2 linked regions of the Paenarthrobacter nicotinovorans genome follow. The protein of the gene in region 1 binds, or shares a complex with, the protein of each later gene. Links are inferred from orthologs where the notes say so. Each region holds a gene or a part of one and is shown on either strand. Other genes may lie near its edges. The genes, in order: dinB and dnaN.

Region 1 (7,653 bases):
GGTCACGCGCCCCTGCTTGTCAGGTACTTCGTCCGAGGCTCCGGACAGAAAGACCCGGATGTAGTCACGTGCCTGCTTGGAAGACAATGGCGCTTCCCGCATCGACTCGTGGATACGTTCGAATTCCTTCTGGCTGAAGACGTAGATGCAGCGCTCCTGGCCCCTTGTGAGGACCAGTCCCTCTGCAAGCTCCTCACGAAACTTGGCGGGAAGTATGATCCGGCCCTTTTCATCGAGACGCGGCGAGTGAGTGCCCAGAAACACTGGCCCCACCGCCCCTCAGTCAAGGTGCCCGTACATACCCAACACTGCCACTACCCTCTTATGTGCTCCACTTTACTCCACAACGCACCACAGTCAACGCACTCGTGGGCGTTTCTCCACCACTTTGAGATTCCTCGGGGCCGAATTGCCGCGGGTTTTCCGGGGGTGGAGTGAAGTGGAGGTATCGACACGTCGGCCGACGTCCAAGTCCCGCGCCGGGAAGCTGAAAGGCGCCTGGGAAGCGCTCTGCACCCCAAAACCGCTTTCGGCGGGAGGAAAGTGGAGCTGGTGGTGGGAAATGGAGGGGCCGGGCGTTGCAACCCTTAAATGCGAAAGGACCCGCTTGGCGGGTCCTTGTCAAAGCATTGGAAGTGTTTAATCCACGAGCGGGCTCAGGGGCGCGACTGACTCACGATGGCCTGCTGCCGGGAGAAGTGACACGGCCTCCGTCAGTGGTCGTCGCGGCGTCGTTCATCCCAGCGCTCTTCGAGGCTGCTCATGAAGGTGCTCTTGGGCTTGGCCTTGGCGGGCTTTCCCTTACCGGATTTCCCGAAAGCCGCTCCACGCAACGTCGCGAAGTACACGCCAGCACCCATGACTATGAAGCCGAGGACACCCACAGGTATCGCCTGCAGCGAGACGCCGACCAGCAGGAGAAGAATGCCGGCGATTGCCCCAAGGACGCCAATGATGACATGCCTGGTCGACCAGCTGCGGATGGGATCCGAACCCATGGTGTTGGCAAACTTCGGATCGTCCTCATGAAGTTGCTTTTCAAGTTGCTCAAGCAGCTTCTGTTCGTGCTCCGAGAGGGGCATCGCGACCTCCTTTAGTCAGCCAGCGTCTGGACATAACGCGTCCTGTGCGTCTGTTTACCCCAACGATCGGACCAAGAATTTCGTTCCCAAAATACCCTCTTGGTTCAGCGGATACCTCAGGGCCGACTGTTCAGGAAACAGTTTGTCCAGACGATCTAAATCTCTGTAATAAATAGGATAGTTTGTCCGGGGCCGTTCTGAAAGACGCCTGGGGCCGTGCGGGACCAAGGTCACAGGGTTCAGGCCTCCGAGGCAGGTTTACCGGGTTCCAGGAGCCGGGCCGGAAGCAGGGTTTTGGAACCAAATCGCTGGGAAACCCTGTCCAGGGCCTGCTCGGCTGCCCGCCAGTTGTCATCCCGGCGGTCCAGGCTCAATTGCATCGACGTCTGACCTGCCGGTTCCAATTGCTCCGCCCGCACTCCCACCAGCCTGACGCTCATGGAACGCGGGCCCAAGGAGTCGAGCAGCTGCATGGCCACCTGGTAGATCAACTGGGCACTGTCTACCGGCGTGTGCACAGTGCGGCTCCGGGACACCGTGGAGAAATCGGCATACCGGAGCTTCAAGGCGACCGTCCGTGCGAGCATTCCGGAACTCCGGAGACGACTGGCCGTCCGGTGGGACAACCTCAACAACTCCCTGTGCAGCAGTTCTTCATCTGCTGTGTCTACGGAGAAGGTCTCTTCAGCACCAATGCTCTTCTCAACCCTGGTGGGCGTCACTGGACGGGGATCAATTCCCATGGAGAGCCTGTACACATGTTCCCCGCTTGCGCCAAGAACCTTCTTCAGCGAGGACAAGGGTGTGGCGGCCACATCGGCGACCGTTCGGATGCCCATACGCGCCAGGACCTCCCCGGTCTGGCCACCCACACCCCAGAGGGCGCTAACAGGAAGGCTGTGAAGGTAGGAAAGGGTGTCTTCGGCGTCGATCTGCAAAATGCCGTCGGGTTTGCACCGGGTGGAGGCGATCTTGGCAACGAACTTGGTGCCGGCAATCCCCACGGAAGCCGTGATGCCAAGCTCTGATTGGACCCTGCGCCTGATGAGGTGGCCAATTTCCAAGGGCGTGCCCAGCCGGCGGATGGCCCCGCCAACGTCCAGGAAAGCTTCGTCCACGCTCAAAGGCTCCACCAGGTCCGTAATGGACCCGAAGATCTCCATGAGCTGCGCTGACACCTCGTAGTACAGAGTGTGGCGGGGATTGATGACGACCGCCGCCGGACAGCGCCTCATCGCAATGGACATCGGCATGGCCGACTTGACCCCTGTGGTCCGGGCTTCATAGGAAGCAGAGAGGACCACGGACCTGTCCGCGGGGAATCCCACGATCACGGGCTTGCCCCGCAGTTCGGGACGGCTGCGGAGTTCGACGGAGACAAAGAATGCGTCCATATCAACGTGCAGGATGCTGGTTCGCCTCAATTCCCGCAGGGCTTCTTCAGCGCTGCGGGCCGGTCTGTGTCCAGCGCTTGACTCGCCGCCGGGTGCTTCCTGCCTCACAACGGCAATACTATGCCCGGGCACTGACTAAACTGGAGGCAAAGTCCGGCTCAGCCCCAGGAAGGATACCCTGTGAAGCTCTTTGGAACTCCTCAATCGCGAGGGTTTGCCCTGCTCGCAGTCAGTGTCGCAGTGGCGGTCTCCGCATGCACGCCGTCCCCCAGCGGTTCGGCGGCTCCGTCATCCACCGGCGCTGCTTCATCTTCGTCAGCTTCGCCGGCGCCCTCACCCTCCGGGACAGCGTCTTCGGCGAGCAGCACCCCCTCGCCTGAAACCACCGGGTTCACCGAGTCCAGCGCACCCGACCCCAATGCCACGGCCACGGTCAATGCGCTTGTTCCCGGATTCCCTGAGAAGCTCATTCCCGTCATGCCAAACACCTCGGTACGGTCCAGCAGCTTCGACAAGAACGCCTCCCTGGCCACCGTGGCGCTGGTAGGGACCGTCAAAGCGCCTCCGCAGGGCGTGGTGGACTACTACAAGTCCTCGCTCGAGGCCCAGGGCTTTAAGCTTGTCCCCGGACCGGAAGCGGTGGGCAACGTCACCTCCCTGGACTTTGTCCGCGGTGATGGTGAAACAGTGAATGTCTCGATCATGCAAAAGGAAGGCGTCTCTACCTTCACCATCGGCGCCAATGTGGCAGCCGGGTCCATCAAGTGACGTCAGCGTCCCCCGTCGCGTCAGAGCAGGCCCGATACATTGAAGGCGTCGCCGGCAGCCTCAGCAGTTTCCTGTCGGGACAGCGCGACGTCATGGCTACCGTTTCACCCGACGTCGATCCGCTCATCGGGTCGATCTCGACGTTGGTAACCGGCGGCAAGCGGCTGAGGGCGTTGATGTGCTACTGGGGTTGGCGCGGCGCAGGCGGCCCCGCCGGCGACGCGGACATTGTCACAGCCGGATGTGCCCTGGAACTTTTCCAGGCTGCGGCACTGATACACGACGACATCATCGACCGTTCCGATACGCGGCGCGGCGGCCCAAGCGTGCACAAACGGTTCAGCCAGCTTCATGAAACGAACGGCTGGGCCCTGGACAGCGAACATTTTGGAGATGCTGCCGCAATTTTGACCGGTGACCTCTGTCTCTCCTTCAGCGAAGAGGCTTTTACCGGGATTGGGCCCCGCGCCGTTTCAGGGAGCCCTGCCCGCCGCATCTTCAACGTGATGCGGGCAGAGGTGATGGCCGGTCAATACCTTGACATCCTTGAAGAGGTGGCCGGCCCCGTGCGCGACCGGGCGGGATCGGTGGACCGGGCCCGCTCCATCATCCGCTACAAGTCAGCCAAGTACTCCACGGAACATCCGTTGGCATTGGGCGGTGCCCTTGCCGGTGCTTCCACGGAACTACTTGCCGGGTACTCCGGTTTTTCGCTCCCGCTCGGTGAAGCGTTCCAAATGCGCGATGACGTTCTTGGGGTCTTTGGAGACCCAGCAACGACAGGAAAGCCGGCCGGAGATGACCTGCGGGAGGGCAAGCGCACTGTGCTGGTTGGCTTTGCCCTTAATCAGGCTTCGGCGGCCGAAGCCGATTACCTTGACCGCATGCTGGGGAACCCGGAACTCGCTGAGGAGGACGTTGCCAGGATCCGCCATCTCATGGTTGATTGCGGGGCTCTGGACGCGACGGAATCGCTGATCGCGCAGCTGAGCACTGACGCATTCGAAGCGTTGGAACGCCTGCCACTGGATGCACTCCCGCTGCAGGCTTTGGGAGAACTGGCCGAAGCGGCCGTCAGCCGCGCAGCCTGACACCGGGCGCAGGTCAGCCGCGCGGAGCAAGGCAAAGAAGGCATGAGACGACGACGGCGGTTTGGGGACCGCCGTCGTCGTCGCTTTAAGTAGTTGCCGCTTTAGGAAGTGAACCGGCGCAATTACCAGGCCAGCGACTGGGCGCGGCGCCTGATCTCCGTTTTACGCCCCTCACGCAAGGCGTCAATGGGACGGCCACGCAGTGATTCATCGGGAGTAAACAGCCAGGTGATCAACTCTTCGTCGTTGTAGCCGGCGTCACTAAGGACCGCAATGGTCCCCTTCAAGCTGTCCACAACATGGCCATCCTGAATAAACAAGGCCGGGACGGAGCGGATATTCCGTTCTCCCCGCCTGACGGCGACGAGCGCACGCTCATCCAAAAGTCCATGGACTTTGGTGATGGAAACTTCCAGCAACCCGGCAACATCCGGAAGCGGCAACCACTCGGAAACAAGGCTTTCTACATTACTCACGGATCAAGGTTGCCATGCCGGCCCACCCGTCGCCTAGCCGGAGCCCGAAAGGGACCACGTCGAAGCCCTTATTACCTGCAATTCCCATACCAACGAATGGCATCAAGAATCTTCCCCCGCGGGAATTGTTGTGTCCACGGAATAAGTATGAGAGATTCACACTGATCACACTTGCACCATTGATAACATCAGTAACATTGGCAACACTGACAACAGCGTTAACAATCAACCCCCGCTGTTTGAGATGAGGACTCCTTCATGACGACGCCCCGCTCGCCGAAACGAACCATGAGCATGCCCGTTATCGCGGCAACCACGGCCGCGCTTCCCGCTGTGGTTTTGTCGTCGCTTGCGCTGGCCCAACCGTCCATCGCAGCGCCCGCACCCCAGCCCCGCAAAATACCGGCCACGCTCGCTGCCGCCATGAAGGCCCAGGCAGTCACGACCGGTACGGTGATCCCCGCGCAGGCAGTGGCCGCCACGCTTCCCGCGGCGCTCCGCCCGATGGCCCCCGCAACTCCGGACAGCTACACCGTGGTTCGAGGCGACACCATCAGCGCCATCGCCCGACGTTTCAACCTCGACACCTCCGCGGTGCTCCAGCTGAACAACCTGACTCCCACCACGCTGATCTACCCGGGGCAGAGCATCAAGCTCACCGGAACGGCTGCGTCGGCCCCGGCGCCCAGCGCCCCGCCTGCCTCCGGCACCGCGAGCACCGCCACCGTCTACACGGTTGTCTCCGGCGATACCCTCGGCGGCATTGCGGCCAAGCACGGCGTTCCGCTGTCCAGCATCTTCAGCTGGAACAACCTCAATGGCAGCTCCATCATCTACCCGGGCCAAAAAATCAAGGTCAGTGGCGGATCGGCGCCGTCCGCGCCCGCAACTCCGGCACCCGCACCAGCGCCGGCACCAGCACCTGCCCCCCTGGCAAGCACGGGTTCCTACACCATCAAGGCCGGCGACACCCTCAGCTCCATCGCCTCACGGTTGGGCGTTTCGCTTTCCGCACTCATGTCGGCCAACAACGTGAACGCCAGCACGGTCATCTACCCCGGCCAGAAGCTGACCATCCCCGGCGGCAGCCTGCAGCCTGCCGGAGAGACCACACCGCTGGTGCCCAGCACATTCCTGGGGTTCACCTATCCCCCGGCCGTGGTCAGCTCCGCGAATGAAAACAAGGCACTCCTCAACGCTTCGCCGGTGCCCAGCCGCGCTGAAATGAAGACCATTGTGGCTGACACGGCACGGCGCATGGGCGTCAGCCCGTCGCTGGCCCTCGCGTTCGCAGAGCAGGAATCCGGTTTTGACCAGCGGGCCGTTTCCCCGGCCAACGCCATCGGCACCATGCAGGTCATTCCGTCCTCCGGCCAGTGGGCCTCTGACCTGGTTGGCCGGAAACTCAACCTCCTGGACCCCTACGACAACGCCACGGCCGGCGTCGCGATCATCCGCGTCCTGGTGGCCACCAGCAAGGATCTCGATACGGCCATTGCCGGTTACTACCAGGGACAGTATTCGGTGAGCAAGTACGGCATGTACGAGGACACCAAACGCTACGTCGAATCGATCAAGGCACGTCAGCGCACGTTCGGCTAGGCCTGTTGCAGCACCCTCGGAAGGGGCCCGCATCCCACCGGGGATTCGGGCCCCTTCCCTGTCTCGTTTAGGATCGTATGGTGCAAGAAGCAACGCAGGACCACCTCATCGGTACCACCGTGGACGGGCGCTACGTGGTCCGTTCCCGCTTGGCGAAAGGGGGAATGTCCACCGTCTACCTGGCCACTGACAGACGCCTGGAGCGCGACGTGGCCCTCAAGGTCCTGCACCCGCATCTGGCAAACGACCAGACCTTCCTGGAGCGCCTGAGCCGCGAAGCAAAAGCCGCAGCCAGCCTCTCACACCCCCACATAGTCGGCGTCCTGGATCAAGGCGAAGACGGCCATATCGCGTACCTGGTCATGGAGTACGTCAAGGGGCACACCCTCCGTGATGTCCTCAATACCCAAGGAGCGCTGCCCCCGCGCCTCGCCCTGGCCTTGATCGATCCCGTGATCGAAGGTCTGGCGGCCGCCCATTCATCAGGCTTGATCCACCGCGACATCAAGCCTGAGAACGTCCTGATCGCAGACGATGGTCGGATCAAGGTCGGGGATTTCGGTTTGGCCAGGGCCATCTCTGCCAACACCAGCACCGGGGCCCTGATCGGGACTGTGGCTTACTTGGCTCCGGAGCTTGTGCTTGGCCGGCCTGCCGACGCCCGCAGCGACATCTACTCGGCCGGAATCATGCTCTACGAAATGCTGACCGGCAAGCAACCGTACAACGGCGACTCCCCCATCCATGTGGCCTACCAGCACGTGAACGCCTCTGTGGGCCGCCCGTCGGACGCAGCCCCCGGGTTGGCCGAAGACCTGGACGAACTGGTGCAGTGGTGCACCTCCGTTGACGCAGAGAACAGGCCCATCGACGGGTCCGCACTGCTGACTGAACTGCGCCACATCCGTACGACGCTCACCGACGAACAGCTGGATCTCAAGCAACAGTCAGCCACCGCTGTCCTCCCTGCCGCTCCCACCACAGCCATGGCAGCCTCCGGGCCGGACACGAACGCCACTGAAGCCATTGCCACCACGGCATCACCAACGGAATTCATTGCCCGGCAAAGCAACCCCACCACCATCATGGCCGCCGGTGGCGCGTCCTACCAGTCGCCAAAGGGTGCCACGGGGGTGGAGTCACGCCCGCCCGGAAAAAGGGACCTGAAACGGATCGAACGGCAGCAGGCAAAGGACCAGGCCCGGGCGGCGGCAACCCCGGTCCGACCACTGCGGGAAGG
Region 2 (7,595 bases), 1.7 Mb from region 1 along the record:
TTGAAGGAGCGGTCGGGGCGGTAGCCGCCGTCGAACATTGCGTACAAAACGCGGCGGTGAACTGGCTTGAGTCCGTCGCGGACGTCCGGGAGGGCGCGGCCGACGATCACGGCCATGGCGTAGTCCAGGTAGGACCGCTGCATCTCTGTCTGCAGGTCCACCTGCTCCACGCGGTCGGTCAGCACATCACCCTCAAGAACAACTTCCTCGGCGTCGTTCGATTCAGCCGGGACTTCGGGAGTTTCGTCACTCATAATCTAAGGTTTCCGTTTCAGGTATATGTCGGTTCTGGAATATTCAGGTGCCCTGCTGGGCCCTTAGATATCGAGGAACCTGACGTCCTTGGCGTTCTGCTGGATGAAGTTACGGCGTGATTCAACGTCCTCGCCCATCAACACGGAGAAGGTCTGGTCGGCTGCCAATGCGTCGTCCATGGTTACCTGCAGCAACGTGCGGCGACCCGGATCCATGGTGGTATCCCACAGCTCGGTGTAGTCCATTTCACCGAGGCCCTTGTAGCGCTGGATGCCGTTGTCCTTGGGGAGGCGCTTGTTCATGGCGGCACCCTTGCGGATGGTCTCGTCGCGTTCACGATCGCTGTAGACGTAGTCGTGCGCGGCATTGGACCACTTGATCCGGTACAGCGGCGGCTGGGCCAGGTACACATAACCGTTCTCGATGAGCGGGCGCATGTAACGGAACAGCAACGTCATCAACAGGGTGGTGATGTGCTGACCATCAACGTCGGCATCGGCCATCAACACGATCTTGTGGTAGCGGAGCTTGGAGATGTCGAAGTCTTCGCCGATTCCCGTGCCGAATGCGGTGATCATGGACTGGACTTCAGCGTTACCCAAAGCCTTGTCGAGGCGTGCGCGCTCCACATTCAGGATCTTGCCACGCAGCGGCAGGATCGCCTGGGTTTCGGGGTTGCGCCCACGCTTGGCCGAGCCGCCGGCCGAGTCACCCTCAACGAGGTAGACCTCGCAGCGCGAAGGATCCTTCGACGAGCAGTCAGAGAGCTTACCGGGCATACCGAAGGACTCAAGCGGGCTCTTTCGGCGGGCATTGTCGCGCGCCTTCCGGGCGGCCATGCGGGCCTGGGCGGCTGAAATGGCCTTGCGGATAACGTCGCGGGCCGGGCCCGGGTTCCGTTCCAGCCAGTCACCCAGCTGGTCAGTAACCACGCGCTGGACAAAGCCCTTGACCTCGGAGTTGCCCAGCTTGGTCTTGGTCTGGCCTTCGAACTGCGGTTCAGCAAGCTTTACCGAAATCACCGCAGTCAGGCCTTCGCGGATGTCATCACCGGTAAGGTTGTCTTCCTTTTCCTTGATGATGCTCTTCTCGCGCGCATAGCGGTTGATCAGCGATGTCATAGCGGCACGGAAGCCTTCTTCGTGCGTTCCGCCCTCGTGGGTGTTGATCGTGTTCGCGTACGTGTGGACACTTTCCGAATAAGCGGTGGTCCACTGCATGGCAACCTCGACGGCGATGTGCCGCTCAGTGTCCTCGGTTTCGAAAGCGATGACGTCCTCGTGGACGATCTCGACCTTCTTGTTCGAGTTGAGGTGCTTGACGTAGTCCAGCAAGCCGTCCGGGTACTCGTAGACAACCGTGCGGTGCTCGGCTGCAACTTCGCCTTCGGTGGCTACTGCGTCCAGGTCAAGGTCGTCATCGCCATCGCGGTTGACCGGACGCTCGTCAGTCAACGTGATCCGCAGGCCCTTGTTGAGGAAGGCCATCTGCTGGAAACGTGCGCGAAGAGTCTCGAAGTCGAACTCAGTGGATTCGAAGATCGTTCCGTCGGGGTAGAACGTCTGGGACGTTCCGGTACGCTCGGTTTCTTCTCCCTTGACGAGTTCGCCCTGGGGCTTGCCGCCGTCGGCGAAGGTCATCCGCCAAACGTGGCCCTGGCGGCGCACTTCCGTGTCCACACGACGGGAAAGGGCGTTCACAACCGAAATGCCGACACCGTGCAGACCACCCGAAACCGCGTACCCTCCACCGCCGAACTTGCCGCCGGCGTGCAGGATGGTCATGACTACTTCAACCGTGGGCTTACCCTCGGTGGGGTGGATATCCACGGGAATGCCGCGGCCATCATCGACCACCTGCACTCCGCCGTCAGCGCGGAGCGTTACTTCGATATGGCTGCAGTAACCGGCCAGGGCCTCGTCAACAGAGTTGTCCACCACTTCATAGACCAAGTGGTGCAGGCCGCGGGGACCGGTTGAACCGATGTACATACCGGGGCGTTTGCGCACGGCTTCGAGGCCTTCCAGCACGGTGATGTCGCTGGCACCGTACTCCCTGGGGGCCTCCGCAGGCGTATCAGGCGTGGGAACAGTCTCCTCTTGGGGCTCTACTGCCAAGGTCTCTGCATTGTCGTTAGCCACAGGCGCTTTCGACTCCTCTGTACTCGATGTCGGCCGTTCCCGCAGCTGCCCGCGGCGAACCGCGGCCGCCAACGGGCACGTGACTGATTGCGCCGATTACTCCGACGACGGGGGTTCCCAACTGCCACAGGAGTGGATTCGGGATCCGACGACGTTTCACCGGCGCTCAGTGATCTACGCCAATTCTATCGTGGAAACCCGTGAATCCTTGCAAATACGGGGGCAGCCCAGAGCTGAATATGCCGATGGGAGGCCGCTGGCCCTATCTGCAATGGCCCTGCGGAGGTCCCGATGGGTGCCTATACGACCCGGGGGCGTTGAAACGCCCTGCACGCCGTTCAGCCGTAAGTATCCCGGGGGCCGCGGCCGTTGACACTGCGCCCGCCTTTTCGCCAACTTGGAGCTGATGGCCCCAGTACCTGGATGCTGGTGACAACCCCTTCACCCAGCTCATTCCGGAACATCTCCAAGAGGCTGGTACTGAGCAACCGCAATTGCGTGGCCCATGCCGTTGAGTCACAGCGGACATGCAGCGTGGTGTCGGTGAAACTCTCCGGGGTGCAGTGGGCGGAGATGTCCGACCCAACCAACGTTTCCCATTCGGCCATGACGGAACCGACGGCAACAGGAGAAGTCCAACCGCGTTCTGCCACAAGCCTTCCCACAACATTGCCCAAGCCCAAGGGGTCGCGGCCGCTGCCATGAAACTGCGCAAAACCCCGGGTATCCCGCAGACCCTTGCGTTTGGGAGCAGATCCGGGCCTGGGGGCACGCAGCCTTACTTCACCTCGGGCCGCGGCTGCTTCACGCATGCGGTTCAGCGCCGCCTGGGCAGCATCAATTTCGTCCGGATCCCGGCCCGGTTGCAGTCCTTCGGGACTATCCTTCGCCATCGATGCCTCCCGGAACAACGGTTACGCGCCGTCCGGCCAGCTCCTCAGGGATATCGGCATCGACGGCAGCAGTCACCAGAACCTGTTCGGCGCCGGCCACTATTGCAGCCAGTTTACGCCGCCTCTGCACGTCCAATTCGGCAAAAACATCGTCCAGAATCAGTATCGGCGCAGTTCCACCAGTCCGGGCATCGTCCAACATGACGTAGTAGGAAGCGAGGCGCAAGGACAGGCACATGGACCACGTTTCGCCGTGGGAGGCATAGCCCTTGGCTGGAGCCTGTCCCAGAACGAGTTCCAACTCGTCGCGGTGCGGGCCAACAAGCGAGATGCCCCGCTCAAGTTCCTTTTTCCGCGAGGCTGCGAAGGCCTGGACATAGCGTTCGGTGAGTTCGTCGACGGACAGCAGCCTGAGGTCCTCAACCGACGGCGAAGGTTCCGTTCCGTAGTCGGCCGGACCGCCGTCGTCGTCCAGGATGTCCTGGATGGTGGAGCGGTAAACCGCCCCGGCGTCCTTGGAACCATCCGTGAGTTGGGCGTAGGCGCTGTTCAGGTGCGGACGCAACCGCTCCACCAACTCCAGCCGGGCGTGCAGCAGTTCGGCCCCGGCCTTGGCCATGTGTTGGTCCCACACATCCAGGGTTGCTTCATGACCCGCAGTGAATTTGCCTGCACGGGCCGATTTCAACAGGGCGTTCCGCTGTTTCAGGACGCGGTCGTAGTCACTGCGGGTGGCAGCATGGCGGGGTACCAGGCTGACCAGCAGTTCATCGAGGAAGCGCCGGCGGTTGGAGGGGTCCCCCTTCACCAGTGCCAGGTCCTCGGGCGCGAACAGCACCGTGTGGCAAATGCCCAGGATGTCCCGTGCGCGCACCGGGTTTCCCCGGTTGATGCGTCCCCGGTTGGCGCGCCCGGCATTGATTTCAAGCTCGATGACCGTCGCTTGCTCACCACGGACCAAACGGGCCCGGATCAATGCGCGTTCTGAACCAAAACGAAGCAATGGCGCGTCTGTGCTGACACGGTGCGAGCTCAGGGTAGCCAAATAGCCGATGGCTTCCATGAGGTTTGTCTTGCCGATGCCGTTGGAACCCACCAGCACGGTGACACCGGGACCCAGTTTCAGGTCTACCTGTGCGTAGCTGCGGAAATCAGTCAGCGAAAGATGTTCGAGGTACACGCCGTTTGCAGGACTCCTGCGGCCTAGTTGGCCGGACGGGTGGCGTGTCCGCCGAACTGGTGACGCAGGGCGGAAACCATTTTCATGGCCGGTGAGTTGTCTTCGCGCGAAGCAAAGCGTGCAAAGAGCGCAGCCGTGATGGCCGGTGCTGGAACAGCATTGGCGATGGCTTCTTCCACGGTCCAGCGGCCCTCGCCGGAATCTTCGACGTAGTCGTCAATGGAGGCCAGCCCCGGATCTTCGTCGAGTGCCTTCACCATGAGGTCCAGGAGCCAGGACCGGACAACCGTTCCCTTTTGCCATGCGCGGAACGTTCCCGGAAGGTCCTTGACGATGTCCTTTGCGGCGAGGAGTTCATATCCCTCGGCGTAGGCCTGCATCAAGCCGTACTCGATACCGTTGTGCACCATCTTGGCGTAGTGGCCGGCGCCAACGCCGCCAACGTGGACGAAGCTGTCGGCCCGATCGCCTTCAGGACGAAGAGCGTCGAAGACCGGCATGGCAAGTTCGATGTCTTCGTCAGCTCCACCAGCCATGAGGCCGTAACCGTTCTGGAGACCCCAGACGCCGCCGGAAACACCGCAGTCAGCGAAGCGGATGCCCTTCTCGGCCAGCGCGGCAGCGTGCTTCTGGTCTTCGGTGAAACGTGAATTTCCGCCGTCGATCACCATATCGCCGGGGCTCAGTTTCCCGCCGAGTTCCGTCACGACCGCGTCAGTGATCTCCCCTGAGGGAACCATGACCCACACGAGCCGCGGAGTAGGAAGGGCGGCAATGAGCTCGTCGACCGAAGCGGCATCGGTGACCTCGGGATTCCGGTCGAAGCCTGTGACCTCGATGCCGCCTTTCCGCATGCGTTCCCGCATGTTGAAACCCATTTTTCCAAGGCCGATCAATCCGATGTGCACAGTGCGAACTCTTTTCTGCGAAAGCGGGGCGGGTTTTGCCGATTAGTTGGGAAGGCGGACCGGCATCACGAGGTAGCGGTAGTCGTCCTGGTCTTCGCCGTCGGCCTCAGCCTGGGCCGTGATCATGGCCGGCTTGGGAGCGGTGGTGAAGGAGAAGCGAACGTACTTGGTCTCGATGACGCTCAAACCTTCAACGAGGTAGTGCGGGTTGAAGGCCACGGTGATGTCATCGCCGGACAACTGTGCTTCGAGCTCTTCGGAAGCCTGCGCGTCTTCGCCGGTGCCGGCGTCGAGGTTCAGCAGGCCCTGCGTGAAGGCGAGGCGGACGGGAGTGTTGCGCTCTGCAACGAGGGAAACGCGACGTACAGCCTCCACCAATTCCTGGGTCTGGACTGTTGCGTGGATCGGGGTAGAGTCCGGGAAAAGTGAGCGGATCTTCGGGTAATCGCCGTCTACCAGGAGCGACGTCGTGGTACGGCCGCCGCTCTCGAAACCAATAAGCCGGCTGTCGTCGTCCGCGAGGGCCAGGTTGATGTCACCGCTGCCGCCCAAGGTTTTGGCGACTTCGTTCAGGGTCTTGGACTTCACGAGTGCGCTGGTTGAGATGCCGGGAGTTACTGGCTTCCACGGCACTTCCCGCATGGCCAACCGGTAGCGGTCCGTAGCCAGGAGCGTGATGAGGTCATCCTCGATCTCCATGCGGACGCCGGTCAGGATCGGCAAGGTGTCGTCCTTGCTCGCAGCGATGATGACCTGGGACACGGCTTGGGCGAAAGCGTCGCCGGGCAAGGTGCCGCTGATGGCCGGAAGCGCAGGAAGGGCCGGGTACTCAGACTCAGGCATTGTGGCCAGGTGGAAGCTGCTTCGACGGCAGGTAAGAGTGACTTTGCTTCCGTCTGTTTCAACCTCGACCGGAGCCGAGGGGAGGCTGCGGCAGATGTCTGCCAGGAGGCGTCCGGAAACCAGGATGGTGCCCTCGACGGCTATATCAGCGGGGATTTCCAGGCGCGCCGATGTTTCGTAGTCGAAGCTCGAGAGGCTTACGGTTCCCGCCTCAGCTTTGAGGAGGAGGCCGGAAAGCACAGGAACGGGCGGCCGCGGAGACAACGACCGCGCGGTCCACGTAACGGCTTCTGCCAGGACGTCGCGGTCGACTCTGAACTTCACGGAGGGGTGCCGCCTTTCATTGCTGCTGCCATGTAGTAGCCGCGGATTCCTGCTTGGAAACCGCTAAATCTTCGCAGTCCGGCATCGGAACCTGCATGGTCCGCACTCAGCGAACTACAAACAAGACCCAAGGATGGGAGCGCTGCTGACAGCTTAGCCGGAAGATCCGCGATTAACCCATCCCCGATTGCTCCGACCCGTCCTATGTGGACAGCCGCAGGCTGGCCTTGGCCCGGAACTTGGCATGTCCTTCGGAGGGTCGGGTGGGTGGCAGAACGAGATTGTTATTTGAGGGATTTCAATTTTTTGGGATTCGTAGTGTTAATAACTGCTGTGGAAACTGTGGATAACCCCATCCCGCGGCGCAGATCCGGGGTTAAGCCCTGTTCATGGACTGTGCGTTAACTGGGTTTTAAACAGGTTGTGGATGGGGACAACTCCAAAGCCGGTTTTTAACGATCCACAGACGGCTTAAGGGTTTTAAGCCCATTAACCGTGCTTGTCCCCTTAAGTATCCACAGGCTTATCCACATGTGCCTGTTAATAAGGTATGTAGTGGCGGACGCGATGTGGATTTCAGGAGTCGCGTTGCTGCTGTTTGATGCGGTTGGTGAGCTCTGTGACCTGGTTGTAGATCACACGACGCTCGGCCATGAGCTCGCGGATCTTGCGGTCGGCGTGGATGACCGTGGTGTGGTCACGTCCGCCGAGCTCCTGCCCGATCTTGGGAAGCGACATATCCGTCAGTTCGCGGCAGAGGTACATCGCGATCTGGCGTGCGGTCACCAGGGTGCGGGTACGGGACTTGCTGCAGAGCTCTTCCATGCTGAGCTTGAAGTAGTCAGCAGTCTGGTCAAGGATCTGCTTCGCCGTGATCTCCTGGGCGCCGTCGTCGGTAATCAGGTCCTTGAGCACCATCTCTGCGAGGGCGACATCCACCGGTTGGCGGTTCAGGCTGGCGAAAGCCGTGACGCGGATCAGTGCGCCTTCAAGTTCGCGGATGTTGCTGGAGATCTTGGACGCTATGTACTCCAAGGCGTCATCGGGAGCC

The links.
Region 2: the proteins of dinB (region 1) and dnaN are in contact, whole or in part, in a solved structure (PDB 1OK7), measured with the Escherichia coli proteins. The link is inferred for Paenarthrobacter nicotinovorans from one-to-one orthologs.

What each region holds. Positions count from the first base shown.
Region 1 is NZ_CP089293.1:1,725,861-1,733,513, reverse strand. The notes cover bases 454-3,318. They hold dinB (DNA polymerase IV), read right to left. Parts: upstream 2,585-3,318; coding sequence 1,322-2,584; downstream 454-1,321. Other genes in these bases: JMY29_RS08065 (polyprenyl synthetase family protein), read left to right, coding at 3,241-3,318; JMY29_RS20925 (hypothetical protein), read left to right, coding at 2,954-3,244; JMY29_RS20930 (hypothetical protein), read right to left, coding at 2,677-2,955; JMY29_RS08080 (DUF3040 domain-containing protein), read right to left, coding at 714-1,082. Outside these bases: division/cell wall cluster transcriptional repressor MraZ, read right to left, coding at 1-264; more of JMY29_RS08065, read left to right, coding at 3,319-4,335; JMY29_RS08060 (Rv2175c family DNA-binding protein), read right to left, coding at 4,458-4,811; JMY29_RS08055 (LysM peptidoglycan-binding domain-containing protein), read left to right, coding at 5,070-6,413; pknB (Stk1 family PASTA domain-containing Ser/Thr kinase), read left to right, coding at 6,491-7,653. UniProt on the Escherichia coli protein: Poorly processive, error-prone DNA polymerase involved in translesion repair and untargeted mutagenesis. Copies undamaged DNA at stalled replication forks, which arise in vivo from mismatched or misaligned primer ends.
Region 2 is NZ_CP089293.1:945-8,539, reverse strand. Bases 4,483-7,289 are described here. They hold dnaN (DNA polymerase III subunit beta), read right to left. Parts: upstream 6,545-7,289; coding sequence 5,420-6,544; downstream 4,483-5,419. Other genes in these bases: dnaA (chromosomal replication initiator protein DnaA), read right to left, coding at 7,121-7,289. Outside these bases: gyrA (DNA gyrase subunit A), read right to left, coding at 1-254; gyrB (DNA topoisomerase (ATP-hydrolyzing) subunit B), read right to left, coding at 318-2,396; JMY29_RS00025 (DUF721 domain-containing protein), read right to left, coding at 2,735-3,289; DNA replication/repair protein RecF, read right to left, coding at 3,276-4,469; more of dnaA, read right to left, coding at 7,290-7,595. UniProt on the Escherichia coli protein: Confers DNA tethering and processivity to DNA polymerases and other proteins. Acts as a clamp, forming a ring around DNA (a reaction catalyzed by the clamp-loading complex) which diffuses in an ATP-independent manner freely and bidirectionally along dsDNA.